DNA from 4 places in the Pantoea sp. CFCC18177 genome. Region 3 is predicted to be linked to each of the others. Evidence: predicted binding sites of a transcription regulator. Region 3 holds the regulator's gene; each other region holds the start of a gene.
The links. Region 3 encodes PhoB, which activates phosphate uptake and scavenging genes when phosphate is short. Its sites were predicted from a motif close to CTGTCATAAAACTGNCNNAT; they were not measured.
Positions count from the first base shown of each region.

Region 1: the regulator PhoB is predicted to act here: its motif matches at 1,650-1,669, upstream of rbsK (ribokinase).
Region 2: the regulator PhoB is predicted to act here: its motif matches at 3,960-3,979, upstream of glpT (glycerol-3-phosphate transporter).
Region 4: the regulator PhoB is predicted to act here: its motif matches at 3,592-3,611, upstream of phoA (alkaline phosphatase).

Region 1 covers NZ_JBNBPL010000007.1:215,212-222,979, reverse strand. The annotation lists gene fucP (L-fucose:H+ symporter permease) at 1-650, opposite strand, end outside; gene rbsK (ribokinase) at 660-1,577, opposite strand; gene deoR (DNA-binding transcriptional repressor DeoR) at 1,940-2,704, shown strand; gene ACPUC8_RS09985 (2-hydroxyacid dehydrogenase) at 2,707-3,654, opposite strand; gene ettA (energy-dependent translational throttle protein EttA) at 3,839-5,506, shown strand; gene nadR (multifunctional transcriptional regulator/nicotinamide-nucleotide adenylyltransferase/ribosylnicotinamide kinase NadR) at 5,560-6,786, opposite strand; gene radA (DNA repair protein RadA) at 6,977-7,768, opposite strand, start outside.
Region 2 covers NZ_JBNBPL010000001.1:23,378-31,145, reverse strand. The annotation lists gene rhtB (homoserine/homoserine lactone efflux protein) at 1-513, opposite strand, end outside; gene pldB (lysophospholipase L2) at 618-1,610, shown strand; gene yigL (sugar/pyridoxal phosphate phosphatase YigL) at 1,643-2,443, shown strand; gene glpT (glycerol-3-phosphate transporter) at 2,473-3,813, opposite strand; gene ACPUC8_RS00125 (carboxylate/amino acid/amine transporter) at 4,158-5,018, shown strand; gene ACPUC8_RS00120 (YehS family protein) at 5,089-5,571, opposite strand; gene metR (HTH-type transcriptional regulator MetR) at 5,664-6,596, opposite strand; gene metE (5-methyltetrahydropteroyltriglutamate--homocysteine S-methyltransferase) at 6,802-7,768, shown strand, end outside.
Region 3 covers NZ_JBNBPL010000015.1:1,624-9,391, forward strand. The annotation lists gene brnQ (branched-chain amino acid transporter carrier protein BrnQ) at 5-1,324, opposite strand; gene ACPUC8_RS15780 (cobalamin-independent methionine synthase II family protein) at 1,727-2,830, opposite strand; gene ACPUC8_RS15785 (PstS family phosphate ABC transporter substrate-binding protein) at 2,997-3,923, opposite strand; gene phoR (phosphate regulon sensor histidine kinase PhoR) at 3,942-5,255, opposite strand; gene phoB (phosphate response regulator transcription factor PhoB) at 5,271-5,960, opposite strand; gene sbcD (exonuclease subunit SbcD) at 6,158-7,369, shown strand; gene ACPUC8_RS15805 (AAA family ATPase) at 7,366-7,768, shown strand, end outside.
Region 4 covers NZ_JBNBPL010000001.1:444,158-451,925, forward strand. The annotation lists gene ACPUC8_RS02005 (GlxA family transcriptional regulator) at 32-1,009, shown strand; gene gap (type I glyceraldehyde-3-phosphate dehydrogenase) at 1,088-2,098, shown strand; gene phoA (alkaline phosphatase) at 2,135-3,541, opposite strand; tRNA gene ACPUC8_RS02020 (tRNA-Ser) at 3,787-3,874, shown strand; RNA gene ACPUC8_RS02025 (RtT sRNA) at 3,923-4,053, shown strand; gene ACPUC8_RS02030 (Hok/Gef family protein) at 4,395-4,547, shown strand; gene ACPUC8_RS02035 (LysR family transcriptional regulator) at 4,649-5,503, opposite strand; gene ACPUC8_RS02040 (nitrilase family protein) at 5,598-6,590, shown strand; gene ACPUC8_RS02045 (hypothetical protein) at 6,671-6,877, shown strand; gene phoH (phosphate starvation-inducible protein PhoH) at 6,946-7,734, opposite strand.

The DNA of each region.
Region 1 (7,768 bases), on a different contig from region 3:
AGCAACATCACCACCACTAACACCATCACCAGATATTTATAAGGTTCCAATGTATGTTCCAGCATGCTGAGACGGAAAGCATGCGCCTGCTCCGCGTTCATGCCCGCCATTTGCGCATGCAGGCTTTCACCGTCCTGGAACACCAGATACTTGCCCAACACGATGCCCATCAGCGCGCCAATCGGATAGAACGTCTGGCTGATATTGAGACGCAGCGTGGCGTGATCGCGATGCCCAATCATTGAGCTGTAGGTATTAGCTGCGGTTTCGAGGAAGCTTAAGCCAATGGCGATGGCGAAAATCGCCGCAAGGAACATGGTGTAAGTCGCCATGTGCGAGGCGGGATAAAACAGCACGCAACCCACAATGTAGAGCACAAGACCCATCAGGATCGCCAGCTTGTAAGTGGCTTTGCGGATCACCAAAGAAGCCGGGATCGCAATCAGAAAATAGCCGCCGTAAAACGCACTCTGCACCAGTGCGCTGGCAAAGTCGCTCAACGCGAACACGCTTTTGAACTGGGTGATCAGGATGTCGTTCAGGCTCGCAGCACAGCCCCACAACGGGAACAGGCACGAGAGCAAAATGAACTGAAACAGCGGCGTCTTATTCAGATAGCCGTCAGGTTGCTGAACAATGTTCGGTTGCATAGCTCGACCTCAGTGTACGTTGAGAAAACGCTGGAAGGTTTCCGCGTCAGGATAGGAACGCTGCGTACCGCGACCGGTCACGCTGCAAGCGGCGTAGGCCGAGGCTTGCGCCATCGCCGCCGCGATATCACCACTTTTCACCAGCGCATGCGCGAAGCAGCCGATGAAAGCATCACCCGCACCGCTGGTGTCCACAGCCTTCACTGGCGTGGGGGCCACATGGTGCAGAGTGTCACCCGCCATCCATAGCGAACCGCGCCCTCCGAGGGTAATAATCAGGTTTTTCAGACCGCGCTTAAGCAGCGTCTGCCCTGCCCGTTTCACCTCGTCATCCGTGCCCACCGGCATGCCCGTGAGGATCTCCAGTTCGGTTTCATTGGGCATAAAAAAATCGCACTTGCAGGCATAGTCGATATCGAGATTCGCCACCGCCGGTGCCGGGTTAAGGATCACTTTGATATCGTGCTGACGCGCAAAATCGATGGCGTAATAGACGGTTTCCAGCGGGATTTCTAACTGCAGGATGATCAGCTTGCAGGCTTTCAGCGCCTCAGCGGCCTCATCAATGTCTGCTGGTTTGAGCTGCTGATTGGCACCCTTGATAATCAAAATGCGATTCTGTGATTGATCGTCAACGAAGATGGGCGCCACGCCGCTGGACGTACCCGCTGCGGTGGTCACATATTGGGTATCCACGCCCTGCTGTTTGAGGTTCGCCACGGTGTTAGGCGCAAACAGATCGTCGCCCACTTTGCTCACCATCATCACGCGACCGCCCATTTTCGCTGCTGCCACCGCCTGATTTGCCCCTTTCCCTCCGCAGCCGATAGCGAAATCGGGAGCTTCCAGCGTCTCCCCGGCTTTCGGTAGCTGATTGGTGTAGGTAATAAGGTCCACCATATTTGACCCAATAACCGCGATATCCATTGTTAACTCCCCGGTGAATTTTTAACCTTATAATGTTATTAAATTAACAATAACAGTTAAATTAAGGTTGTAATGTGACAAAATTCACACCTCAACATCATCAACAAAAGCGATATAACGCCAAAGATTACCGAGCGAGAGTGTTATTATTCTAACAATGTAACATCATCGTGTTGCAGAGATAGCGTTAAGCGAAACGGCCATCACGGACCGGAGAGAGGGGTTTGCGGGCCGATCCTATTACAGGTAATATTGAAAATCGTTGTGCTACAGGTATCGCAAATCATTAAATTTTTTATCATTTATCGTGATTTCACCTTCAGCATCCTCGACCTCAGCCTACTCAATCAACAGAGATCATCATGGAAACCCGGCGCGACGAACGAATTCACAAGCTGGCACAGGCGCTGAAGCGTACCGACAAGCTACACCTGAAAGATGCGGCTCAATTGTTGGGTGTATCAGAGATGACGATTCGCCGCGATCTGACGGAACCGGCTTCGGCGGTCGTACTGTTGGGGGGGTATATTGTCAGCGATCCGAAAAGCCACGCCGGACACTATTTTATCTCCGACCAACACAGCCAAAACGCCGCACGTAAACAACGTCTGGCGCAGGTGGCGGCAAGTTTGATCAGCGAAAACGATACGGTGTTTTTTGACTGCGGTACCACCTTGCCCTACATCGTGGATGCTATCCCGGACGCCTTGCCCTTCACCGCGATTTGCTGCGCCATGAATACCTTTCTCGCGCTGAAAGAGAAACCGGCCTGTAATGTGATCCTGAGCGGCGGAGAGTTTCATGCCGATAACGCGCTGTTCACGCCGATCGGTGCCCACTCGATCCTCGACGATCTCTGCCCCACGCTGGCCTTTATCTCGGCAGCGGGCATCGATCAGGAACAGGGCGCAACCTGCTATAACATCAATGAATTAGCCATGAAGCATCACGCCATGTTACGGGCGCGCACCCGTGTGTTGGTGGCCGATAGCAGCAAATTTGGCAAAGTACTGCCCGCCCGCATCGGTGAGCTGCGTCGTTTTGATCTGCTGGTGAGTGACAGTGCGCCAGAAGCGGCGCTGAAAAACTGGCTGGCGCAACAGAATATCCCACTGCGCCTGCCTTGAGATCAGGCTTTACGATCGATCACCGCGTCGCCATCGCGCAGACGGCGCAGGTTATCGCAGATCCCTTTGATGTTGCCTGCCAGGGAAATGTCCGTCACGCCACCAATGTGCGGGGTGGCGATCACGTTATAGCGGAACACCGGATCCTGCGGATCGGGCGGCTCCTGCCAGAACACATCCAGCCCGGCCCCGGCTAATTTTTTGCTCTCCAGCGCCGTCAGAAAAGCCTGTTTCTCTATCAACCCACCGCGTCCGAGATTAATCAGGAAACTGTCCTGTTTCATCTGCGCCAGCGCATCCGCGTTGATGATGTTATGAGTATCGGCGTTGTCTGGCAGGCTGAGCACCACAAAGTCCGCCTGCTGTAGCAGTTCCGGTAACTGCGACATTGTACCGATCCAGTCGAGCTGATGCTGACGCGCAAAGGCTTCATCCGCCTCGCGTTTTACGCCAATCATACGCATACCAAACGGGGCAAGGCGCTTCGCCAGCGCTTTGCCGATGCCACCTAATCCCACCAGCCCGACGGTTTTGCCCATCAGTCCCAATCCAATTGGCTGTCCGAGCCTCTGCTGTGCAAGGCAATCGGCAATCTCATGCTGGCGACGCGCCAGCCCAATCATCATCCAGATACCCAGCTCCGCCACTGAATCGGCATTGCCTGAATTATCGGAAGGGACATTCGCCACCATAATGCCGGCTTGCTTTGCCGCCGCAAGATCAACACCTTCCAGCCCGACGCCCGCCTGCTGAATCAGCTTTAGTCGATCGGCAGTGGCGATTAACCGTGCATCCACACGACACATGCCGGGGATCAGCGCATCGAAACCGGCCAGGCTCTCCGCCGCATGGCCCGCCGAGGCGATAAATTCCATATCAGGTAACGTCTGGCGGATCGCGGGAATCAATCCACCCCAGGCATGTTCATCTGCTGCAATCAGCACTTTCATCGAACTCCCTCCGTTTTCAGGCAAAAAAGCAGCATAGCGACTGTTGAGTGAGAATCAATCAGTTATCGGCTCTGTTACCCCACTCCAGAAGATTCAACGCCATGCGGCTGTGATTGCCGGGTGAAAACGGCTAAACTTCACCATCTGAAGTTCCACCATTCACAGACCAGAGGCTCATTACAACGTGGCTCAATTCGTCTATAGCATGCATCGCGTCGGCAAAGTGGTTCCGCCGAAGCGTCACATCCTGAAGAACATCTCTCTTAGCTTCTTCCCTGGCGCCAAAATCGGTGTACTCGGCCTGAATGGCGCGGGTAAATCCACCCTGCTGCGCATCATGGCCGGTATCGATACCGATATCGAAGGGGAAGCACGCCCACAACCGGGCATCAAAGTGGGCTATCTGCCACAGGAACCGAAACTTAACCCAGAGCACACCGTGCGTGAATCTGTGGAAGAAGCGGTTTCTGAAGTGGTTGGGGCGCTGAAACGTCTTGATGAAGTGTACGCCCTGTACGCTGATCCGGACGCGGATTTCGACAAGCTGGCGGCAGAACAGGGTCGTCTGGAAGAAGTGATCCAGGCACACGATGGCCACAACCTCGACACCCAGCTGAACCGTGCTGCTGATGCGATGCGTCTGCCAGACTGGGATGCCAAAATTGGCAACCTGTCCGGTGGTGAGCGCCGCCGCGTCGCGCTGTGCCGCCTGCTGCTGGAAAAACCAGACATGCTGCTGCTGGATGAACCGACTAACCACCTGGATGCAGAATCCGTGGCCTGGCTGGAACGCTTCCTGCACGACTTCGAAGGCACCGTGGTAGCGATTACGCACGACCGTTACTTCCTGGATAACGTTGCAGGCTGGATTCTGGAGCTGGACCGCGGTGAAGGTATTCCGTGGGAAGGTAACTACTCCTCCTGGCTGGAGCAGAAAGATCAGCGTCTGGCGCAGGAAGCCTCTTCTGAAGCGGCGCGTCGCAAGTCGATTGAGAAAGAGCTGGAGTGGGTTCGTCAGGGCGCGAAAGGCCGTCAGTCTAAGGGCAAAGCCCGTCTGGCGCGCTTCGAAGAGCTGAACAACACCGAATACCAGAAACGTAACGAAACCAACGAACTGTTCATTCCACCTGGTGCGCGCCTTGGCGATAAAGTGCTGGAAGTGACCAACCTGAACAAATCGTATGGCGATCGTGTCCTGATTGATGACCTGAGCTTCTCTGTGCCGAAGGGTGCAATTGTTGGCATCATCGGTCCAAACGGTGCGGGTAAATCCACGCTGTTCCGCATGATGTCCGGTCAGGAACAGCCAGATTCCGGTACCATCGAGCTGGGCGAAACCGTCAAGCTGGCGTCAGTGGATCAGTTCCGTGACGCCATGGACAATTCGAAAACCGTGTTCGAGGAAGTCTCGGGCGGTCAGGACATTATGCGTGTCGGCAACGTTGAGATGCCAAGCCGCGCCTATGTCGGTCGCTTCAACTTCAAAGGTACCGATCAGGGCAAACGTGTTGGCGAACTGTCTGGTGGTGAGCGTGGTCGTCTGCACCTCGCGAAACTACTGCAGGTCGGCGGCAACCTGTTGCTGCTCGATGAACCGACCAACGACCTGGACATCGAAACCCTGCGCGCGCTGGAAAACGCCCTGTTGGAATTCCCAGGCTGTGCCATGGTGATCTCGCATGACCGTTGGTTCCTTGACCGTATCGCCACGCACATCATCGATTATCAGGATGAAGGCAAAGTGGAGTTCTTCGAAGGTAACTTTACCGAATACGAAGAGTACAAGAAACGCACCCTCGGCGCTGACGCGCTGGAGCCAAAGCGTATCAAGTACAAGCGTATGGCGAAGTAATGGTTATGATGTGAAAAAGGCGCCGATTGGCGCCTTTTTTATGGCTGTGAAGATCATCCCCCCAGCATCTGTTTCACCAACTCAACGCAGCGCAGGAAGCGTGCATCGTAGTCATCCTCTTTGACGTGGACGAACTCAATGTTGTTTTCACGCAGCATGGTGACCAGCATCGACTGAAACTCACGGCGATCCATTGAGCTGCCGAGGCTACGCAAGCCATCCGCCACCCAAGGCACATTGTTCTCCAGCAGAATCACCAGATCGAAACGATACTCATCAATCAGCGCCTGCACGAACGGATGCTCACGCCCTTCATACTTCAGGCAAAACGCCTGGGTGGTGATGAAGTCGGTATCAATAAACGCGACTTTGCTGGCGTATTTCACCGCGAAATCGATGTACTGCGCCTGCCCCAGTGCGATTTTGTCGTAGTCGGAGTATTGCAGCGCCATCTCATCCCCACCCAAGTGTGAGAAGACATAATCACGGCCATACTCCCAGGCACTGGTGGTATTAAAGATATTCGCCAGCTTGTTCACCAGCGTCGATTTGCCGCTGGATTCCCCACCAAGGATCGCCACGGTGCGCACAAAGAACGGCTTCACTTCGGTGGGGATGTACTCCCAGTAACGGAACGGATCCTGACGAATCTGCCCGCCGCTGATGTTCATAAAGGATCGGTTAGGATCCACCACCACGGTAGGAATGCCGAGGTGCTGCTGATACATCGCCGCGTCAGGCTCTTCACTGGTATAGATGCAATCGGGTTCAATCCCCTGTTCTGACAGGAATTTTTTCACCCCTTCACTCCACACATCCCAGCCATGCGGATAGGGTTCGATCCCCTCTTCATCAAAGGAGTGAATACGGATATTTTTCTGGTATTTGAAGGTCTGTAGCAGCCAGCGCAGACGGTCGCTGATGGTTGGCTGCTGCGACATGGCGCTGTTTTCAAACAGTTCACGATCGCGCGGATCGTCATGGCCCATGATGATGTGCAACTCATCGACCTGGCTACAGGCGCGCTGAATCAAATAGATATGCCCGGTGTGCAGCGGGTAGAACTTACCGAACACCACGCCGACGGTTTTGTCACGGCGTGGGAATTCCAGTCCGAGAAAACGGTGCAGTGCTTCCAGCTTCTGCGCGCTCGGGCTTTTAATTTTGGCATTCAGCAACTGGCTTAAGTAGCCTTTGGTCATCCCGCTGGCATCTGCAACCTGCTGCAGCGTATGGCCCTGCTGGCGTATGGCTGTTTTCAGGTAGTCGAATGATGACATTTGGTGCCTCCTGCGTGGAAAAAAATGGGGTGTGGTGCGCGTTGGCCCTCACCCCGGCCCTCTCCCGCAAGCGGGCGAGGGAGAAATCTGTGCATCTTGCAAAAGCGTGACTCTGAATGCGAGCTCACAGCCCCTGCTTTCGGTTCCCTCTCCCTGTGGGAGAGGGTTAGGGTGAGGGCATCAGACCACTTTACAGCTCATCCAATATCGCCAGCGCATCCGCCAGCTTCTTGGCGCTGTACACCTTCATGCCATCAATGGTCTTCTTCGGCGCATTCCCTGCCGGCACAATCGCACGTTTGAAGCCGTGCTTGGCCGCTTCAGAAATACGCTCCTGACCGCTCGGCACCGGGCGGATCTCACCGGCTAACCCCACCTCGCCGAAGATCACGAGATCCTGTGGCAGCGGGCGATCGCGCAGGCTCGACACCATTGCCAGCAACAACGCCAGGTCAGCACTGGTTTCCGTGACTTTTACGCCACCCACCACGTTGACGAACACATCCTGGTCCGCCATCTGCAAGCCGCCATGACGGTGCAACACCGCCAGCAAGATCGCCAGACGGTTCTGTTCCAGACCCACAGCAACACGGCGCGGGTTGCCCATCATCGAATGGTCCACCAGCGCCTGGATCTCCACCAGCAACGGACGCGATCCTTCCCACACCACCATCACCGAACTGCCGGACGTCACTTCGTCACCGCGCGACAGGAAAATAGCTGACGGGTTACTGATTTCACGCATGCCCTGCTCGGTCATGGCGAACACGCCTAACTCGTTCACCGCACCAAAGCGGTTTTTATGGCTGCGCAGGGTGCGGAAGCGAGAATCGGCATCACCATCCAGCAGCACCGAACAGTCGATACAGTGCTCCAGCACTTTCGGACCGGCCAGCGAGCCATCCTTGGTGACGTGCCCCACCATCACAATGGCCACGCCGCGCGTTTTGGCGAAGCGCGTCAGGTATGCCGCGGTTTCACG
Region 2 (7,768 bases), on a different contig from region 3:
GCGCGTAGCCAGGGTGGCGTAACCAATCATCACGATAATATCGACCACGATGGTGGTGACGCCGAGCACCAGATACTGCGCCAGCTGCGGCTGATGTGGCTGAATAAACTGCGGGAACAGCGCGGCAAGAAACACGATGCTTTTCGGGTTGGTGAGGTTCACCAGAATGGCGCGCTTGAACAAACGACGACGTGGCATCGCTTTCGCCACCGCATTCAGGTCAATGCCACCGGCGGAACGCCACTGCTGAATACCCAGCCACACCAGATAAGCCGCACCTGCCCACTTCAGCACTTCAAACGCCATAATAGATTGCGAAAACAGCGCGCCCAGGCCGGCACCGACCAGCACGATATGAATCGCGAGGCCAAGCTGTAAACCGGTAATGGAAGCCGCAGCGCCACGATAGCCGTGACTGATGCCGGTGCTCATGGTGTTAATCGCGCCGGAACCGGGTGAAAGGCTGAGGATAGTTGTGGTCAGCAGATAGGTTAACCACCATTCAATGGTCATGTGTGACATTCCCTGAAGTTAGCGAAGTGTGACACAATACGCCAGAACATCGCGGCACGCTACGGAGCGCATGCGCGCGATGAGGCTTTTTTTCTGGGGGACGGATGCAGCAACATAAACAGAGTTGGCTCGGGCGTGAGCGTGGCTTTTCTGCGTTTGCCACTGGCCCGCTGCTCGACTTCTGGCGTCGTCGTGAAGAGTGCGAATTCACCGGCGTCGGCAATCTGACTATTCGCTATGTTCGTTTCACCTCACCGCAACATCGCCGTGTCATCTTAATTGTGCCGGGCCGCATCGAAAGCTATATCAAGTATCCGGAATTGGCTTACGATCTTTTCCACTGTGGTTATGACGTGGTGATCATTGATCATCGTGGTCAGGGTCGTTCCGATCGCTTACTGGCCGATTCACACCGCGGCCACGTGGTGGAGTTCAGCCACTATGTTGACGATCTGGAAACGCTCTATGAGAAAGAGATCGCTAACAGCAACTATCAACAGCGATATGTGTTGGCGCACTCGATGGGCGGCGCGATCTTAGCGCTGTTTCTGGCGCGTCAGCCTCAGGCATTCCACGCGGCGGTATTTTCAGCACCGATGTTTGGCATTGTGCTGCCGCTTCCCGATTGGATGGCGCATCCGATTTTGGACTGGGCGGAGAAACTGCCCGCGCTGCGCGAACGTTATGCGCTGGGAACGGGCCGCTGGCGTGCCAGTCCGTTTGGCATCAATCGCCTGACGCACAGTCGGGAGCGTTATCGTCGTAACCTGCGTTTCTATGCCGACGATCCCGCGCTGCGCGTGGGTGGCCCCACTTACCATTGGGTCCGTGAAGGTGTGCAGGCGGGGCGCAGCATCATTAGCCAGGTGGCGAAAATCACCACTCCCACGTTGGTGCTGCAGGCCAGTGAAGACGATGTGGTGGATAACCGCTCGCAAGGGGCTTTTTGCTCGGCGATGGCCGAGGCAGGCCATCCCTGCGAAGGCACCGTGCCGTATGTGATCCAAGGCGCGCGTCATGAGATTTTGTTTGAAACAGACGCCATGCGCGCTGAAGCGCTCAACCTGGTGGTCGATTTCTTCGAGCGCCAAGTTTAATTTTTTATCCGATATCAATACCAGAGGTTTACATGTACCACATCGTCGCATCCGACCTGGATGGCACGCTGCTTTCGCCGGAACATCGCCTGACGCCTTTCTCTCGTACCACATTGCAGGAGCTGGTGGCACGTGATGTGCATTTTGTCTTCGCCACCGGACGTCATTACATCGACGTGGGCCAGATGCGCGATAGCCTCGGCATCCCGGCCTATATGATCACCTCGAATGGTGCGCGCGTGCACAACGCTGACGGCGAATTGGTGTTCAGCCACAACCTTGATGGCGACATCGCCAGCGAGCTTTACGGCTTGCAGTACCATGATGAGCATATCCTTACGCACGTCTACCGTGACGACGAGTGGTTTATGAGCCGCCATCGCCCAGACGAGCAGGACTATTTTCGTGAGTCCGTATTTAACTATCAGGTTTACCAACCGGGTATGTTGCCAACGGATGGGATCAGTAAAGTCTTCTTCACCTGTGATGAACACGAACGCCTGGCTCCGCTGGAACTGGCGATCGAAGCGCGTTGGGGCGATCGCGTCAACGTCAGTTTCTCACTGCCAACCTGCCTGGAAGTGATGGCCGGTGGCGTATCGAAAGGTCACGCGCTGGAAGCCGTCGCCAAACAGCTCGGATATTCACTGAAAGAGTGCATCGCTTTTGGTGACGGTATGAATGATGTCGAAATGCTGAGCATGGCGGGTAAGGGCTGCATCATGCGTAATGCGCACCAGCGCCTGAAAGATACCTTGCCAGCATTGGAAGTGATTGGCAGTAATGCTGAGGATGCGGTTCCGCACACGTTGCGTAAGCTGTTCCTGGCTTAAAAAGTGGGCCGGTTAACCGGCCCATTTAATTATGCTATTTGTTTCTTGTGCTTATGCTCATTGATCATGGTGAGCAGCAGTAGCAGTACCGCCAGCACTGACCCCGCGATCATCACCATAAAGCCGCCATCCCAGCCGAAGTAATCCACGGTGTAACCGACAATCGCACTGGCCGCAACGGAACCGCCGAGGTAACCGAACAGGCCGGTAAAGCCCGCCGCCGTACCCGCGGCTTTCTTCGGTGCCAGCTCCAGCGCATGCAGACCAATCAGCATCACCGGACCATAAATCAGGAAACCGATAACGATCATGCACAGCATATCGATGCCTGGGTTGCCCGGTGGGTTAAGCCAGTAAACTACGGTGGCGATGGTGACCAGCGTCATAAAGAACACGCCGGTCGCGCCACGGTTGCCGCGGAAGACCTTGTCTGACATCCAGCCGCACAGCAAGGTGCCGGGAATGCCCGCATATTCATAGAAGAAGTATGCCCAGGAGGATTTATCCAGCGTGAAGTGTTTCACTTCTTTCAGGTAAGTGGGTGACCAGTCGAGAATGCCGTAACGCAGCAGATAGACGAAGACGTTAGCCAACGCGATGTACCACAGCAACTTATTCGGCAGGATGTACTGCATGAAAATCTGCTTTGCCGACAGCTCCTGCTCATGATTCTCGTTGTAATCTGGCGGGTAATCATTCTTATAGGCTTCAATCGGCGGCAGGCCACAAGACTGCGGTGTGTCGCGCATCAGGGCGAAGGCAATGATGGCGATGATGATCGCCCCGAACGCGGGCATGTAGAGTGCCGCTTTCCAGTCGTTAAACCATGCCATCCCCAGCAAGAACAGCAGCGGTGGAATGCCGCCACCCACGTTATGCGCACAGTTCCACACGGAGACAATCCCGCCGCGCTCCTTCTGCGACCACCAGTGCACCATCGTTCGTCCACAAGGCGGCCAGCCCATGCCCTGGAACCAACCACACAGGAACAGGAGAACAAACATCACCATGATGCTTGAGGTCGCCCAAGGCACAAATCCCATGATTAACATCACGGCCGCAGCGAGAATTAACCCAGCGGGTAAAAACACGCGCGGATTAGAGCGGTCGGAAACCGAGCCCATGATGAACTTGGAGAAGCCGTACGCGATGGAGATCCCGGACAGCGCAAAGCCTAGATCGCCGCGTGAGAAGCCCTGTTCCACCAGATAAGGCATCGCCAGCGCGAAGTTTTTACGCACCAGATAGTAGGCCGCGTATCCAAAGAAAATACCGATAAAGATTTGCCAGCGTAGCCGACGGTAGAGCGGATCAACACGATCATCAGCGACTTGCGGCTGATGCGGTGCCGGTTTGAAGATACTCAACATGAGTGTGGCCCTCCAGGGCGCGATATTGTTATGTGTTCCCAGCAGGTTGGGTCAAGCGCCGTGTGGCGTTAAAACAGCACCAAAAGGTTCCATTTCGCGCACAGGATAGTGATGGTTTCGTCACGTTACTGTGACGCGTGACACATTTGTTACAGTTTGATGACATTAAAGAGCGAAATAAACCAGGAAATGTTGGTATTCGCGCATGATGTCTGGCGAGACAGGCCACTTATTCTTGCCTTACATTGTTTGTCTGTATTTTGGTCTGTTGTAAACCAAATAATTCAAACCCATGACGACAGTTTGTTTACACTAGCGCCACTGTTCATTTTGGGATCAATACCGTGCTGTTACTGATCGTTACCACCATTTTGTGGGCTTTTTCCTTTAGTTTGATCGGGGAATACCTCGCCGGCCAGGTTGATTCCTGGTTCTCGGTGCTGATGCGCCTGGCACTTGCGGCCATCGTTTTCCTGCCTTTCCTGCGTTGGAAAGGCTATCGCGCCTCCACCATCCTGCTGTATATGCTGGTAGGGATGCTGCAGCTGGGCGTCATGTATCTGCTGAGTTTTGAGGCTTACACCTATCTCAGCGTGTCAGAGTTCCTGCTGTTCACGGTGATGACGCCGCTGTATGTGACGTTAATTTACGACTTGCTCAGCAAACGTCCGCTGCGAATTGGCTATGCATTCAGTGCGCTGCTGGCAGTCGGTGGGGCAGCCATCATCCGTTACGACAAAGTCAGCGACCATTTCTGGTTTGGCCTGCTGCTGGTTCAAGCCGCCAACATCTGCTTTGCCATTGGCATGGTCGGCTACAAGCGCCTGCAGGAAACCCGTCCGATGCCGCAGCACACCGCATTCTCATGGTTCTATCTTGGCGCGGTGATCATCGCCATCATTGCCTGGAGCCTGTGGGGTAATCCGAACAAACTACCTACCACCTCACTGCAGTGGGGCATTCTGGTGTGGCTGGGCGTGGCGGCATCGGGACTGGGATACTTCATGTGGAACTACGGTGCCACTCAGGTGGATGCGGGCACGCTGGGTATCATGAACAACATGCACGTACCGGCGGGCTTGCTGGTCAATCTGGCCATCTGGCAGGAAAAACCACACTGGCCAAGCTTTATTGCCGGAGCCATCGTGATTTTTGCTTCACTCTACGTTCATAAGCGTTGGGTGCTAGGAAAAAGCAGCGCTTAAGCCAGAGGGATGTGAGATTCCTTCATGATCGGAGCGGCCTATATCCGACCCTGCTCCGATCTCCAAGCGACTACGCCTTTTTCGCTGGCGCCGCAAGACGATGAATCATCGTCAGTCCCTTCAAAAAGTTACGCAGAATCTGGTCACCGCACTCGCGGTAATTCTTATGATCCGGATTGCGGAAAATCGCGCCCACTTCTGCCTGAGACACCTTGAAGTTCGCTTTCAGCAACACTTCCGTGATATCCGTTGTCTTCAAAGCAAAGGCAATACGCAACTTCTTGATAAAAATATTATTATTCATGCGGCGCTCTACCGACGGTGCAGGCGCATCTTCACTCTTGCCACGGCGATAGAAAATCAACCCGTTCAGAAAATAGCCCATCAGCACGTCAGGCAATTTACGAAACGCAGCATCATCATCCTTCTTCATCCACGCTTGCACATCTTCCAATGGCACTTCGCTGCCCGCTAAGGCAAAAATCTCCACCACTTTGCTATCGCTCAAATCAAGCATATAGCGCACGCTGCGCAGAACATCGTTACTCGTCATGGTGAAACTCTCTTGGTCGCGGATTGAGGCGGCGCATTATAGAGCAGGCAGGGCAGGGATAACAGCACGGGCGACACACGCCGCCCGCGGGATCATAAAGAAACGGACTGAAGTGAACCCGGACGCGCGGCATCGCGGACAAAGGGCAAATGGTCACAGGCGTGCTGACGGGCAAATCGTACAAACGCCTCTAACACCGGCTGACGCTGCTCGCCATCGCGAACCGCAGCATATAAGCGGCTCCACAAACCATCACCCAGCGTCTTGGTCACCACCAGGCCCTGCTTCTCAAAACTCTCCACCACCCAATGGGGTAACGCGGCAATGCCCATCTGGGCCGACACCATCTGAATCAACAACAGCGTATTATCCACATTCTTCAAGGCGGGGGTCACGCCAGCGGGTTGCAGAAAATGACGCCAGATATCCAAACGTTGACGCTGAACGGGATAAATCATCAACACTTCATCAGCCAAATCTTCCGGCGAAATATGTTCACGCTGCGCCAGCGGATGATCCGGTGCCAACACCAAACGCACCTCGAAATCAAACATTGGCGTATAGAACAACCCGCTGCGCGGCAGAATATCTGAGGTCAACACCACATCCAGCTCCCCCTGCTGCAACGCTGGCTGGGGATCAAAAGTCACGCCAGATTTAAAATCCATCACCACTTGCGGCCAGCTCTTACGGAAATTACTCAAGGCGGGTGTCAGCCACTGAATACAACTGTGGCACTCAATGGCAATGCGCAGCGTGGTTTGATGTGGCTCGTGGCAATCCTGCAATGCCTGCTGAATCTGCGGCAAAATCTGCTCGGCCAACTGCAGCAAAATCTCCCCCTGCGGCGTAAACCGCAACGGCTGGCTCTTGCGCACAAACAGGCGAAAGCCCAGCCGCTGTTCCAGGTCGCTGAACTGATGAGATAACGCCGATTGTGTCTGATGAAGCTGGGCGGCGGCGGCAGCTAAAGAGCCGGTATTCCGTAACGCCTGCAGCGTTCTCAGGTGTTTGAGTTCGATCATGAGAGTCCTTCACATCGAGATTGAACAGATTGCGCTTGAGGAACATACAGTACCCGCAGAAGATAGCGGTGTAAACATCTGGACGGCTAAACATCTCAAGCAAGCGATACGGCCACTCTCTTTTTGTCCAGTATAAGCCTTCAGCGGACCGCCATCATGCTTGCTGGATGAAGATAAAGGGTTCGCATCGTTTGGAGTACACCCAATGAGCATTCTGAACCACACACTCGGTTTCCCTCGCGTTGGTCTGCGTCGTGAACTCAAAAAAGCACTGGAAAGTTACTGGGCAGGCCTCAGCTCGCAACAAGCGCTACTGGCCGTAGGGAGTGAACTGCGGGCCCGACACTGGCAACAGCAAAAAGAGGCGGGCGTAGATTTATTGCCGGTCGGCGATTTCGCCTGGTACGATCACGTACTAAGTACTAGCCTGCTGCTCGGCAATGTGCCCGCACGCCACCAAAATCAAGACGGTTCTATCGATATCGACACCCTGTTCCGCATTAGTCGTGGTCGTGCGCCCAGCGGTGAGCCCGCGGCAGCGGCTGAAATGACCAAATGGTTCAACACCAACTATCACTACATGGTGCCCGAGTTCACCCAAGGTCAGCAGTTCAGGCTCAGCTGGACCCAACTGCTGGATGAAGTGGACGAAGCGCTGGCGCTGGGTCACAAGATTAAGCCTGTGTTGTTGGGGCCGGTCACTTATCTGTGGCTGGGCAAAGTCAAAGGTGAATCGTTTGATCGCCTGACACTGCTAAAAGAGATCCTGCCGGTTTACCAGCAAGTCCTGGCAGAGCTGAAAAAACGCCGTATCGAATGGGTGCAAATCGACGAACCTGCCCTGGCGCTGGAACTGCCGTCAGCGTGGCGTGATGCCTTCAAACCGGCCTACGCAGCGCTGCAAGGCAACGTCAAACTGCTGCTCACCACCTATTTCGACAGCATTGGTCAGAACCTTGATGTCATCAAAACCCTGCCCGTACAGGGCCTGCATGTTGACCTTGTGCAGGGTAAAGATGACATCCAACACATTCACCAACAGCTGCCCGCTGAATGGCTACTGTCCGTCGGCGTAATTAACGGTCGTAACGTCTGGCGTGCTGACCTGAGTCGCTGGTTTGAATGCCTGAAGCCGCTGGTGGGACTGCGCCAGCAGCTGTGGGTGGGTTCAT
Region 3 (7,768 bases):
TTGCTTACTGATGAACAGCGACCTGTTCGCGTCCTTTTGCGCGATCCACCACCGCAGCAATCACCAGCATCACCAGCGATGGCGGCAACCAGGAAAGTCCCTGATCCGCCAGCGGCAGATGCTGACTAAACAGCGGCAGTGCATCTTTAAAGTTAGTAGTTTTAATCGCATCCACAATACCAAACAGCAGGCTCACCAGCATGGTTGGCGCAATGATACGGGTGCTTTTGTTCCACCACTTCAGCGTAAAGCTCAACACCACCAGCACGATGCACGGCGGATAAATGGCCGTCAGCACCGGAATGGAGATCTGAATCAAATGGCTCAGGCCGAGGTTCGACACCACCATGGAGAACAGACCCAAAATAAACACCAGCGTCTTATACGACAATGGCAGGTATTGCGCAAAGAATTCGGCACAGGCGCAGGTCAGGCCAACTGCCGTCACCATACAGGCCACGAAAATCAGCGCCGCCAGGAAGAAACTCCCCATACCGCCGAAGGTCTGTTGCACATAGGCGTGCAGAATCGCCGCACCGTTCGCATTCTGATCGACCAGGCCCGCACTACCGGAACCCAGTTTAAACAGGCTGAGGTAAACCAGCGTCAGGCCGACACCGGCGATCACGCCCGCCAGCATGGTGTAACGCGTCAGCAATTTGGCATCTTCCACACCGCGAGAACGCGCGGCATTGACAATAACGATACCGAACACCAAGGCGCCCAGTGTATCCATGGTCAGGTAACCATTGACGAAACCGCTAGAGAACGCAGCACGCTGGTAATCAGCTGTCGCAGGTGTAATACCGCCCGCAGGCCACAGCAGTGCAGCCACGCCCAGAATAGTGAGCGCAACGATTTTCAGTGGTGCGAGGAAATGACCGACGGTGTCGAGCAATTTGCCTGGGTACAGGGAGATACCAATCACCAGCGCAAAGTAAATCAGGCTGTAAATGAACAACGGCAGCGCGCCATCACCAGTCAATGGCGCAATCCCGACTTCGAAGGAGACGGTCGCAGTACGCGGTGTGGCGAACAGCGGGCCCACGGCCAGATAGCAAACGGTGGCTAACAGCAGACCTGCCGCCTTGCCAATCGGTGAGCTCAGGGCATCAATGCCGCCGCCAACACGTGCCAGGGCGATAACGGTCATCACCGGCAAGCCAACAGCCGTGATCAGAAAGCCAAAAGCGGCAACCCAGACGTGTTCGCCAGACTGAATCCCCACCATCGGTGGAAAGATAATGTTTCCTGCGCCAACGAACAGGGCAAACGTCATGAAGCCCAGCGCCAGGATATCCTTGGAGGTTAAACGATGTGTCATAAACTTCTGTACTGCCTGTAGCTGATGTTGCGGTGGAAGTTGAGTTCGTGTTGTCCTCTGGATACGCGTAAACAAGGGCTTAACTGATGGAATCAGTGTGTTATGCGGGCCTAATCGTTAAAGCGCAGGTGATTTAAACTACTTTTCTTCTGTTCACAGAGGGATAAATCGACAACGGCGCAAATTAAAACGTTTATAGCGAAGAAAGGCAATACGGGATCGGAAAACCAGAAGGATATAGCAACAAAGTGACACAAAGCAGTTAATCAGCGGGGAATAGGCGTAAAACACCTCAGATGATTTGCTTAAAGTTTCCGCATCGCGGGAGATCTCCTTGCAAAAATTGTCTTATGGATGCACAAAAGGCGCGATTTACGCGCCTGTTTGCACAAGTTTACAGCATCACCACACTTGTTTAGCGATATCGACCACCAGACGAATCTTCTGCCACTGCTGCGCTTCGCTCAGGCTGTTGCCCTCTTCGGTCGACGCAAAGCCACACTGTGGGCTCAGGCAGATCTGGTCAAGGCTCACGAACTGCGATGCTTCTTGCAGACGGGCTTTCACCTGAGCAGGATCTTCCAGCTCACCGTTTTTGGTGGTGATTAAACCCAGTACCACTTGCTGATGACCCGGCTTAATAAAGCGCAACGGCTCAAAACCGCCTGAGCGCTCGTTGTCATATTCGAGGAAGTACGCATCGATATTGACCTGACCAAACAGAATCTCGGCCACTGGCTCGTAGCCGCCTTCGGAAATCCAGGTTGAGCGGAAGTTACCGCGACAGACATGCAAGCCAATGGTCAAATCGGCAGGTTTATCTTCCAGCGCTTTATTCAGCACCCCGGCGTAGATACGTGCCAACTCTTGCGGATCTTCACCGCGTTCACGGATCTGCTGCTGCTGATCCGTCGAGCAGAGATAGGCCCACACGGTGTCATCCAGTTGCAGGAAGCGACAGCCTTCGGCGTAAAACGCACTGATCGCATCTTTATAGGTCTGTGCCAAATCAGCGAAGTACTCTTTTAAATCAGGATAGACGGTGGCATCAATCACCTTACGCCCACCGCGAAAGTGCAGCACGCTTGGGCTTGGAATGGTCATTTTCGCTACCGCATCACCGGCAATGCTCTTCAGAAAACGGAAGTGTTCCAGCATCGGGTGGTTGGGATTGAAACCCACTTTGCCAGTGACTTTGACGCCGTGCGCTTTGGTCTGCACGCCATTAAATTGAATGCCCTGCTCGGCTTCAAACAGCTCAACGCCCTGCAGATCGCCAAAGAAGTCGAAGTGCCACCACGCGCGACGGAATTCACCGTCTGTCACCACCTGCAAACCGTTGGCACGTTGCTGTTCAACCACATGACGGATCTCAGTGTCTTCCACCTGACGCAGCTGCTCCGCGGAGATCTCACCGTTGGCAAACTGCACGCGCGCCTGCTTGATGGCCGCGGGACGGAGAAAACTGCCGACGGTATCGGCACGGAACGGATGATGATGTGACATATGCACTCCTGGCTAAACGCATAATTGCGTCAGGGTATAATTTCGCGTGGTTATTTTTAGCCATCTGGACGGCTACATGTCCATGAGAGTGACACGCTATGCCCCGAAGGGCAATGGAAGAAAATTCAGCTGACGTGAATATAATTCATGATCGGCGACTACTGCTTCAATTTCCTTCGATGGCGGCGCGTGCCTGCGCCATTTGGCTTTCTGAAAGCGGCAGGTAGCCCGCTTCAGTGACGCGTCGTTGCCCTGCTGGCGATAACACCTGATGCAGGAAAGCACTGACCAAGGGTGGCAAGGGTTTGCCTGGCGCTTTATTCACATAAATGTAGAGAGGACGAGACCACGGATAGTGGCCGCTACGAATAGATTCGGCATCGGGCATCACGCTCGCGCCGCTGGCCGTCTTGATCGGCACCATTTTTACGCCGCTCAGATGGAAACCGAAGCTGGCATAGCCAATGCTGTTGGGGGTACTCGCCACCGCTTGTACCACGGCAGCCGAACCCGGAAATTCCGCGACGTCAGCGCGAAAATCGCCTTTACACAGTGCCTGTTGTTTAAAGAATCCCCAGGTGCCCGAGGCTGAGTTACGACCAAAGCGCTGAATGCTGCGTTTTGCCCAGCCATCCTGATTCAATCCGAGATCGCCCCAGCGCTGCGGTACACTGTGCGCGCCACATAAGCGGGTGACGGAGAAGAGTGCATCGAGTTGCGGTTGATCAATATCGGGCAGCGGGTTGTCCTGATTCACCACCACCACCAGCGCATCCATGGCAACAGGAACAGCCAATGGAGGATAACCATAGCGCGTGGTGAACAGTTGGCGCTCATCAATCTGCATCGGGCGGCTCATCGCCCCCAACTGGGCGGCACCGGCCGCCAGCGCGGTGGGCGCGGTGGAGGAGCCCGCCGCCTGTACCTGAACGTTAACGCCAGGTGACTGACGGCTAAAATCCTCGCCCCACAGCGTCATCAGATAGCCGAGGGTATCAGAACCCACGCTGCTCAAATTGCCGGTGAGCATGGTTTGTTGGCCCTGCGCCAGCGCAGAGCACAACAGCAAAGTGAACAGCAACAGCGATTTCATCAGGTTATCCGGTGGCGTTTACTGCGCCACATTCTCGCGGATTCCCTTTGCCACAATCAACCGTGGCGGCAGAAGAAAACTAAAACAGGTTTCCTGATGCGGGATACTGGTGATCTCCAGCCGCGCATTGTGATGGCTTAACGCATGTTTCACGATCGCCAGCCCCAGCCCACTACCACCTGTGGCGCGTGAGCGGGCTTTATCCACCCGATAGAAGCGCTCTGTCAGGCGTGGCAAATGCTCTTCACTGATCCCCGGCCCGTTATCACAGACCTTAAACTGCGCGCCCTCTTTCGTGCGCAGCCAGCTGATGTCGAGACGCGTGCCATCTGGCGTGTGATTCACCGCGTTGTAGACCAAATTGGAAATGGCACTCCGCAGTTGCTCATCATTACCAAACACTTTGAGATGCGGATCGGTGTGGAAATGGATACTGTGACGGCCCTGGCTCAGGGTTTCTGCCTCACGCTGCAACAACAGCAGCATACCTGGCACATCCACGGTTTCTTTCAAATCGATGGCCGGTGCCGCTTCGATACGCGACAGCGTCAGTAATTGTTTCACCAGGCTATCCATACGACGCGTCTGTTCCTGCATGGTGTGCAATGCTTTGCCACGCGTGCGCTCGTTCATCGTCGCATCGTCCATCATCTCCAGATACCCCTGCAACACCGTTAACGGGGTGCGCAGTTCGTGGCTGACGTTAGCGAAGAAGTTACGCCGCGCGCCTTCCAACTGGTGCATCTGGGTCACATCACGCGCCACCATCAGCCACTGCCCTTCACTGTAGGGCATCACGCGGAATTCCATATGATGCTGGTTGTTAAGCACCAGCGTCAGTGGCTTATTAAAATCGCGCTGACGGATATAGCGAGAAAACTCAGGATAGCGCAGCAAATTGAGGATGTTCTGACCGTTATCCTCCGGCCAGCGCAAGCCCAAATGCTGTTGAGCCAGTCCGTTACACCAGAAAATCGTGCCCTCTTCGGTGGTCAACACCACCGCATCGGGGAGCGATTCCGCACCGCTGCGAAAACGCTTAATCAGATTACCGAGTTCACGACGGCGACGTCGGTTACGCAGTTGCATCTGGTACAGACCGTAAAACAGCGGCTCCCAACTGCCGCGCCCGGAAGGCGGCGTCATGGAGCGATCAACCCACAACCAGTGCGACAGACGCATCAGGTTTCTGAAGTGCCAAAACAGCACGCTGGATACGGCAATCAGCAGCAGCCAGGGCAGATAACCGAACAACAGACCCAGCACCAGCGCAGGCAAGCAGACCAGCGCCAGCTCGGTCATTAATCTCTTCCAGGAGAGTCGTTCCAGCACGGTAAAAGACTCCGTTTAGTAGCGGGCAGAGAAACGATACCCTGTTCCGCGTACGGTTTGAACCATGCGATCGTGACCAGAAACTTCCAAAGCTTTACGTAAACGACGGATATGCACATCAACCGTACGATCTTCGACGTACACGTTGGTGCCCCAAACGTGGTTTAACAGCTGCTCACGGCTGTATACACGCTCTGGATGCGTCATAAAGAAGTGCAGTAATTTATATTCCGTTGGGCCCATTTCCAGCGGGGTGCTCTCGGCCATCACACGGTGTGAGGAGGGATCCAGGCTCAAGCCCTGCATCTCAATCACCTCTTCCACTGCCATCGGCGAGATACGACGCATCACCGCCTTGATACGCGCCATCAGCTCTTTCGGTGAGAAAGGCTTGGTGATGTAGTCATCCGCGCCCACTTCCAGACCGCGTACGCGATCCTCTTCTTCACCACGCGCCGTCAGCATCATCACCGGGATATCGCGCGTCATCGCTTCACGTTTCAAATGTTTAATAAACTGAATACCGCTGCCACCCGGCAACATCCAGTCCAGCAGAATCAAATCAGGCCACGGCTCGATCAGCTTACCAATCGCGCTGTCGTAGTCTTCGGCCTCAATAGGCTGGTAATCATTCTGTTCCAGCACGAAACATAACATTTCACGGATGGGAGCTTCGTCTTCCACAACCAAAATGCGCTTAGCCATTATAACTCCTGCTGTTGTGACGGCTTGTCACGGGGATTTGCGGCGTCATTATGCGTCAGTTTTATGACACTTTTATGAAAAACCCGACCTATGATAAATAGTTAAAAAACAGAAATGTGACAACGATTAGCGCTTTTTTTTCTTTGCGATCTGAAGAGGTTATACTTCTCGCTCGCTTAACTAAGCACGGAGTTTTCATGCGCATCATACACACGGCGGATTGGCATCTCGGTCAGTTCTTTTACAGTAAAAGCCGCGCGGCAGAGCATCAGGCCTTCCTTGAGTGGCTACTGGACCAGATCCAGCAGCATCAAGTCGATGCACTCATCGTCGCCGGAGACCTGTTTGATACCGGTTCGCCACCCAGTTATGCGCGTGAAATGTTTAACCGCTTTGTGGTGGCATTGCAGCCCACTGGGTGTCAGTTGGTGGTGTTGGCAGGAAACCATGATTCCGTTGCCACCCTCAATGAATCGCGTGAACTCCTTGCCTGCCTGAATACCCGCGTGATCACCAGCGCCACGCCACAAGGCGAGCAGCAGGTGCTGACGCTGCATCAGCGTGATGGCACGCCGGGCGCGCTACTGTGCGCCATCCCTTATCTTCGTCCACGGGATATTCTGCGTAGTCAGGCCGGGCAATCAGGCCGTGAAAAGCAAATCTCATTGCTGGAGGCGATAGAGCAGCACTACCAGCAGTGTTACGCGGCAGCCCTCACGCAGCGTGGCGATCAGCCACTGCCGATCATCGCCACCGGGCACCTCACCACGGTGGGGGTCACCAAAAGCGACTCGGTACGCGATATCTATATCGGCACGCTGGATGCCTTCCCGGCGCAGGCTTTTCCCCCTGCGGATTACATCGCGCTTGGCCATATCCATCGGGCGCAACGTATCGCCGATAGCGAGCATATCCGCTACAGCGGTTCACCGATCCCACTCAGTTTTGATGAACTGGGCCGCGATAAGAGTGTGTTCCTGCTGGATTTCAGCCGCCAGTTAGACGCCGTTACCCCGCTCACCATTCCGCTGTTCCAGCCGATGCAGATGCTCAAAGGATCGATGGCGGAAATTGAGCAACAGCTGACGCAATTCAATGAGGGCGATGGCGAAAAACCGGTCTGGCTGGATATTGAAATCACCACGCAAGAGTACCTTAGCGACCTGCAGCGTCGCGTCGAACAGCTCACCGAAGCGCTGCCCGTGGAAGTGCTGCTGGTACGACGTAGCCGTGAGCAGCGCCAGCGCAGCCTGGCACGCATGGACAACGAAACCCTGAGCGAGCTGAAAGTAGAAGAGGTGTTTGCCCGCCGTCTGGCGCAGGAAGATCAGCTGGATGCCGAACAAGCCGATCAACTCACCCAACTGTTTCGCACCACCCTCGCCGCGCTGGAGAACCCGTCCGCATGAAAATTCTGACGTTACGCTTTAAGAATCTCAATGCGCTGCGCGGTGAGTGGTTTATTGATTTCCGCCGCGAGCCCTTTGCCAGTAACGGTTTGTTTGCCATTACCGGCGCCACCGGCGCAGGAAAAACCACGCTGCTGGATGCGATTTGTCTGGCGTTGTATCACCAGACGCCACGCCTCGGCGTGCTATCGCAGACGCAAAATGAATTGATCACCCGTGATACCGCAGAGTGCCTGGCTGAAGTGGAGTTTGAAATCAAAGGTGAAGCCTGGCGCGCGTTCTGGAGCCAAAACCGCGCACGTGGCCTGGCCGATGGCAAATTGCAGGCGCCGCGTGTCGAACTGGCCCGCGTGGCTGATAACCAAATTGTTGCCGATAAAGTCGGTGACAAACTCAAAG
Region 4 (7,768 bases), on a different contig from region 3:
CTTGCTTTGTCATCAAGAAACACTTTAAGCCATGAAAAATTTTCTCGTCATTGTGCCCGACGGCGGCATGCTGTTCGAAGCGGCGGGCATCGCCGACATCCTGATGCACGCCAATCTGCACTTGCCGGTTGGCCTCGATCAGCCGCGCTATCGTGTCAGTATCGCGACGACGCAAGCGCATCAAGTCATCCATGGACAGTCCGGGTTGAATCTGCTCGCCGACCTCAAACTGGCCGAACTGGATCCCCGTCAGGCCTGGGACACCATCATGATCACCGGCCGTGGCGACAGCGTGGAAGAAGGCAACATGGTGGTGGACTTTATCAAGCTGGCGGCCCCTCAGGCGCGACGCGTGGTATCGATATGCGGTGGTGCGATGCTGCTGGCGGAGGCAGGTTTACTGGATGGACGACGGGCCACTTCGCACTGGCGACTGCTTGATACACTGCAAACGCGCTTCCCACAGGTTAAGGTTGAAGGTGGCCCGCTCTATATTCAGGATGGCGCAATCTGGACTTCAGGTGGCGTCAGTTCTGGCTTTGACCTGACGCTGGCGTTGGTTGAAGAGGATTTCGGTTTCAGCGTAGCACGTGACATCGCGCAGGATATGGTGATGTATCTGCGCCGCCCCGGCGGACAGATGCAGTTCAGTCGCTACCAACTTCAGCAAAGTGACTCTTGCCCGATTAACGCGCTACAAAGCTGGATTCGCGACCATCTGGCCGAAGACTTATCCGTTGAAAAGCTGGCAGAACATGCTGCCATGAGCCCAAGAAACTTCACCCGCGTATTTACCCGTGAAACGGGTGCGCCGCCTGCACGCTTTGTCGCGGAAGCACGTCTGGCGGCTGCACGGGAAAGGCTGGAACAGACCCGTGACACGCTGGAGCGCATAGCTGAGGAGACCGGTTTCGGAAGCAGCATCAATATGCGACGCAGTTTTGAGCGCCAACTCCACCTCACACCCGGTGAATATCGCCAACGCTTTCACTGCCGAAAATTGGCGTAAAGTGATCCTTTTTTGTCGTTTACGCCATCCTGTGAACGGCCTACATTGACTGCAATCACTTCATATAAGGAGTCAATGATGATCAAGGTAGGCATTAACGGCTTTGGCCGTATCGGACGGAATGTATTTCGCGCCGCACTGGGTAGCGACGATATTGAGATTGTGGCAATCAACGATCTCACCGACAGCAAGACGCTGGCACACCTGCTGAAACATGATTCGCTGCTCGGCCGTTTACCCGCTGAAGTGGAAGCCTCTGAAGGCGAGTTACGTATCGATGGCAAGCCAGTGCGTGTGTTCAGCGAGCGCGACCCGGCCCATATTCGCTGGCGTGATGTCGGCGTTGATATCGTGATTGAAGCCACCGGCTTCTTCACCGAACGCGACAAAGCTGCAGTGCATATCACCAGCGGGGGCGCGAAACGGGTGATTATATCCGCGCCGGGCAAAAATGATGACCTGACGATTGTGCTCGGCGTGAACGATCAGCGCTACGATCCGCAGCAGCACTTCGTCGTCAGCAACGGCAGTTGCACCACGAACGGCTTAGCCCCTGCCGCGCAGGTACTTCACCAAGCATTTGGCATCGAGCACGGCTTAATGAACACCACGCATGCCTACACCAACAGCCAGGTGCTGCACGATCAGCCTGAAAAAGATCTGCGTGGCGCGCGCGCTGCGGCGCTGTCGATAGTGCCTTACTCAAGTGGTGCCGCTAAGGCGTTGGGACGCGTGATTCCCGAGCTGGAGGGTCGCCTGACCGGTTATTCATTGCGCGTGCCGGTTCCGGTGGTATCGATTGTCGATTTAACCGTGACATTAAAACGGGATGTGACTGCTGAGGAAGTGAACAACGCGTTTAAAGCGGCTGCGGCAGAAGGTCCGCTGAAAGGGATATTGGGCTATAGCGATGAACCACTGGTCTCCAGCGATTATCAGGGCGATCCGCGCTCATCGATCATTGATGGCCTTTCAACCTTGGTGATTGGCGGCAACCTGGTAAAAATCCTTGCCTGGTATGACAACGAGTGGGGTTTCTCCAATCGCTTAGTCGATTTAGCCCGTCTGATGGCTCAGCGCGGCCTGTAACAGTGAGGGGCGATCTTCAGACCGCCCCTGATTTTATTACTTAATCCCCATCGCATCCTTCAGCGTAAAGAACAGGTCGGTCTGATCGGTCAGACCCACTACGTTCGCCGCATGAGGGCCATAAGCCGCAATACGAATCTGTGTGCCGGTATGGCCTTGTGAATCATCTTCTGAATTACCGTAGCTGATGGTCATCACTGCGCCATCTTTGGTATTCAGCGCCTGCGTAAGACCCGGCGCTTTGCTGCCATTCTCGATAATCTGGCTACTGTGCGCATGGTCTGCGGTCACCACCACCAGCGTATCCCCGTGCTCACGGGCAAAAGCCAGCGCCTGCTGTACGGCTTCATCCAGATCGACGGTTTCACCAATCTGACCGCATGGATTCGCAGCATGATCCTGCTTATCGATCGATGCTCCTTCTACCTGCAGGAAGAAGCCTTTCTCATTGGTGCTCAGCAGATCGAGCGCCTTTTTAGTCATCTGCGCCAGAGTCGGTGCGGAAGCTGGACGTTCTTTGTTCACTTCGCAGGTCACCACTGGCTTATCAATATTGCCGTGATAGCTGGCTTTCGGCCCTTGCCAGCGCACCGGCATGTTGCCATCAGAGAACAGGCCCAATACCGGTTTAGTTTGATCGGCCTGCTGAATCGCATTCATGCCTTCAAGGTTATCCACCAGTTGATAGCCCAACGCCTGAGCCTGCTCACGAAGGGTTTTGCCTTGGTACTCACCGGCTTTAGCGCTTTCATTAAAGGATTTTGCGCCGCCTCCGAAAGTGACATCAGGACGGGTTTTTAGCATCTGCTCGCTGATTGATCCTTTACCGCCCTGCTCCAGCGCGTTAGTCGGACACAGCTCGCTGGTTTTTTCAGGGCCATAGCATTTACGCGAAGTGACATGCGCCATCAATGCAGCAGGTGTTGCATCCTGCAGTTCAGCGGTTGACACATTACCGGTGGCTTTCCCGGCGGCTTTCGCCAGCTCAAGAATGGTGACCTGATCTTTGCCATTCACATCGACGCCAATTGCGCCATTGTAGGATTTGGTGCCGGTGGCCCACGCCGTCGCTGACGCGGCTGAATCTGTCACGTAGTTCGGTTTGTGGGTTTTCTTGTCGAGGGAATAGTGCGTGTATTGCCCGGTCAGTGGCAATGCATCCAGACCGGGGAAGAATCCACCAGCCCCCATCGCCTGATTACGAGCGGCGGTAATTTCTGAATCGCCCATGCCATCGCCGATCAACAAGATGACGTTTTTAGCCGTGGTGTTCATTAATGACGCTTTCAGTGCTTCAGTTTGATCGCTGCTAAGGCGGCGCGCGCCACCGTGTTCGGTAATATCGCCAGTTGCGGCACGCGAGTATGTTGCATCATCTGCCACTGCTGACGCGGTCATTAATGAGGCCAGCAGAGAAACCGTGAAAAGAGGTATGTGTTTCATTTATCAGCATCCTTATCAGTAAATATAACCAAATGTTTCCGCAGACAAGTCTGCGACAGTTCGGTGACACTTTTGTGGCGGATAAGGAATAATTTGATGACAGAAACACCACTTCGTTGAGAGTTGCAGCAAGCTGCACAGAGCTTAAGCGAATAGAAGAAAAGGAGAAAATAGGGCTTGACCGTTTTCGGGTTACTCCCTATAGTAGCGCCCCGTTGACCCAGTGCGGTTAGCGGAAAAAACGTGGTGAGATGTCCGAGTGGCTGAAGGAGCACGCCTGGAAAGTGTGTATACGGCAACGTATCGGGGGTTCGAATCCCCCTCTCACCGCCATTATTTATATGAAAGTGCCCAGTTAACAACTGGGCATTTTTATTTGCATTTCCCGCCGATCTGAGGGGGATGAGAAGCCCCGATTGGGGTTCGACAACTGGCGTCAGCCAGTTGGACAACGGAGCCTGCGACGCTGCCCGAAGGGTGAGCGCAGCGAATCAATCCCCCTCTCACCGCCATTATTTATATGAAAGTGCCCAGTTAACAACTGGGCATTTTTATTTTCATTTCCCGCCGCCCACCGCCGACTTATGAAATTGAGGTTGCTCAATTTCATCATCTAACTCCAGCGGTCAAACTTTTCACGAATTAAGAATTCGACTACAAGGCATCTCATTGTGAGCTTGTATCAGGATAAGTAGTATTCGGGCGGGTGCTTGAGGCTTTCTGTCTTAAGCATTGCTGACGGCAGAAAGAAGAAAGCCCCGAGAGATTTATTCAATCAACCCGAGGCCTACCCTTAATGCCAGACAACATGAAAGGTAGCGTCTTACGTGCCGAAAGGCAAGGAGAAGCAACCATGAAGCAGCGTGAGGCGATCTTGATCGCCATCTTCTTCATCGCGGCAGTGCTGGCCGTGATACTGGTCACGAGAAAAGACCTCTGTGAGGTACGAATCCGAACCGGCCACATGGAGGTTGCTGCATTCATGGCTTACGAATCCTTGAAGTAAGAGCAACCGGCGGGAGGAAACTCCCGCCACTCTCTCTTGTTGGCATGGCTGACCTCAATGCACCCGCCCTTTTATCTTTCCCCCAGAGCCCGAAAACGCTTTTAGTTACTTCTCACCAGATGCAAAAAGTTATCTCTTACTGGGTCTTTAATCTGCGCATTCCAGGCCATGCCGGTTTGCCAGCGCGTATGTTCACCCTCAAGCGATAACAACTTTACGGCTGAGGGCAGGATATGCGCCACACTGGCGGGCAGTAATGCGATGCCATCACCTGCCGCTACTAATGCCAGCAATGTCTGGATATCATCGGCGGCCGCCACTGTGCGCGGCTTAAGGTGATGAGCACTAAGATAACGCTGTGCCTGCTCCGTTAGCCCGTCACCGCGATACGGCGAGAGCTGCAACAGTTGATGGGTTTCGATTAAGGTCGTCGATGTTGAAGCGCAATCGGCAGCAACCGCCAGCACCAGTTGGTCTTCGCCCAGTGCCAGACTGCACAAAGGCTCAGGCACCGGCAGACGCACAAATCCTACCTGAAGACGCCCCTCAATCAGTTGCTGGTACTGCACCGCAGAGGGCATGTCATTCAATGACACCTGCACGCCCGGATAGACATTGCGGAATGACGCTACCCGCTCGGGAGCCAGCCGAAATGACGAGATACCAAACCCAACGGTCAGCTTTCCCGCATGACCGCTTTGCAGATTAGCGATTGACGCACAAAACTGTGTATGCCGTTCAACAATATCCTGGGCATTTGGCAACAGTTGCTCACCAGCGATAGTCAGCCTTGCGCCATTACGCCCGCGCTGAAAAAGCGTGACACCAACAATATGTTCCAGTGTCTGTATCTGCTTAGTGAGCGCGGGTTGTGTCACACACAGTATGTCCGCGGCCGCATGATACGACCCTGTTTTGGCTAGCGTCACGAAGGCGCGCAGAAGTTTAATATCCATTCCGTTTGGTTATCAAAATGCGAGATTTTGTGATTATACACCGTTGATATCTCTCTGGTGAAATAGCGTCCAATTTCCCAAACGAGAAAACCAAATGGATAAAAAACTTCGTGTTGCAACGGTACAGTTTTGTCATCGAGCCGGGGACAAAGATTACAATCTCTCCACCATGGAGCAGTTCATTGAACAAGCTGCACAGGATAAGACCCAGGTTCTCGCCTTCCCTGAAATGTGTATCACTGGCTACTGGCATGTTCCGGATCTCCCTGCTGAAGAGGTGGAAGCGTTGGCTGAACGCAGTGATGACAGCCCCTCGCTGGCACGTATCGCGATGCTGGCAGAGAAGTACCAAATGGCAATCGGTGCTGGTTTCATTGAGAAACATCGCAATGGCCAGCTCTACAATGCCTATGCGATGTGCATGCCGGATGGTCAGCGTCATATCCATCGAAAAATCCACGCATTTGAACACCCAGCAATTTCCCAAGGGAATGAATTCACCGTGTTCGATACGCCATGGGGAGTGCGTATTGGGATTTTGATCTGCTGGGATAACAACCTGACTGATAACGTGCGCATTACCGCCCTGCTCGGTGCCGATATTTTGATTGCACCACATCAGACCGGCGGTACGCATTCACGTAGCCCCTTCGGCATGAAGCCGATTCCGCTCAGTTTGTGGGAGAAGCGGGAGCAGAATCCAGATGCACTTGAAGCTGCTTTAGCCGGAGACAGCGGACGCGGTTGGTTGATGCGCTGGTTGCCGTCACGCGCACACGATAATGGGCTGTTCTTGTTATTCAGTAACGGCGTTGGACTCGATAACGGCGAGATCCGCACAGGCAATGCGATGGTGATTGATCCCTATGGCCGCATTATCAATGAAACCACCACCTTCCGGGATGCGCTGGTCAGTGCCGAGCTGGATCTCTCTTTGCTCGCCATGTCCACCGGCCGACGCTGGATCCATGGCCGTCGGCCCGAGCTTTATCATCTGCTGTGTGAACCGCAAGGTTATGAGCGTGATGCGCGTACCGCCCGGTTTTCACAAGAAACGCCTTGTTTTAAATCACGAGCCAGTGATTAAAGCCCTCTGAGGTATAAGTTAAAACTGCTTCGCATAAATAAACACCGACAATAAATATTAAAAAATGACTGTGGGCTGAGATGGATAACGATAATTGCGAGGCGACTCAGGTTCATATTAAAGACACCGCACCAGGGAAATTTAACGTGAACGCCTTAGTTCTTGAAGGTGATTTTCAACATATGAAAGCGGATGGATTATTAGGGACCAACTTTCTGCAGAACCATGCAGTGTTAATAGACTTCCCCAACAATCAACTCATGATTCGCTCAACTGATCCCGGTTAACCGGGAATAAAAAAACCCGGCTTGCGCCGGGTTTTGCTTCGCTACACTCTCAATCTACTTCTAAAAGGTTAACTGTAAGCATGCAGCGTGCGCTGGCAGAGTGCCGAGCGAACGCAGTCGTCTTTACCGAAACGCACCACGCCAATCATCTCATCCTCTTCGAAGCGCGCTAACGCATCGGCCAGACCAGATTTGACGTTAGACGGCAAGTCACACTGTGTGATATCGCCGTTGACGATAACCGTCACGTTTTCGCCTAAGCGTGTCAGGAACATCTTCATCTGTGCGGCGGTAACGTTTTGAGCCTCATCAAGGATCACCACCGCATTTTCAAAGGTACGTCCGCGCATATATGCGAAGGGCGCGATCTCTACCTTAGCGATTTCGGGTCGCAGGCAGTACTGCATAAAGGAAGCGCCGAGACGTTTAACCAGAACGTCGTATACCGGTCGGAAATACGGGGCGAACTTCTCGGAAATGTCTCCGGGGAGGAAACCGAGATCTTCATCCGCCTGCAGAACCGGGCGCGTCACAATTATCCTTTCGATGTCCTTATTGATCAGGGCCTCAGCCGCTTTGGCTGCGCTAATCCAGGTTTTACCGCAACCGGCTTCACCGGTAGCGAATATCAGCTGTTTCGATTCTATGGCGTTAAGATAGTGCGCCTGAGCTTCATTTCTGGCTTCAATCGGACCACGATCGCGTGAATCACGCGCCATGCCTATTGAGTCCAACCCACCCATCTGCACCAGCGAAGTGACCGATTCTTCTTCGCGCTGACGGTGACTGCGAGAATCACTACGAACGACTCTTCTTGCTTCACGACGCGCTTTGATCACTGCTTTCTGTCTTCCCATAGTGGCACCTTACAGTTGGTTTCATTTATCGCGG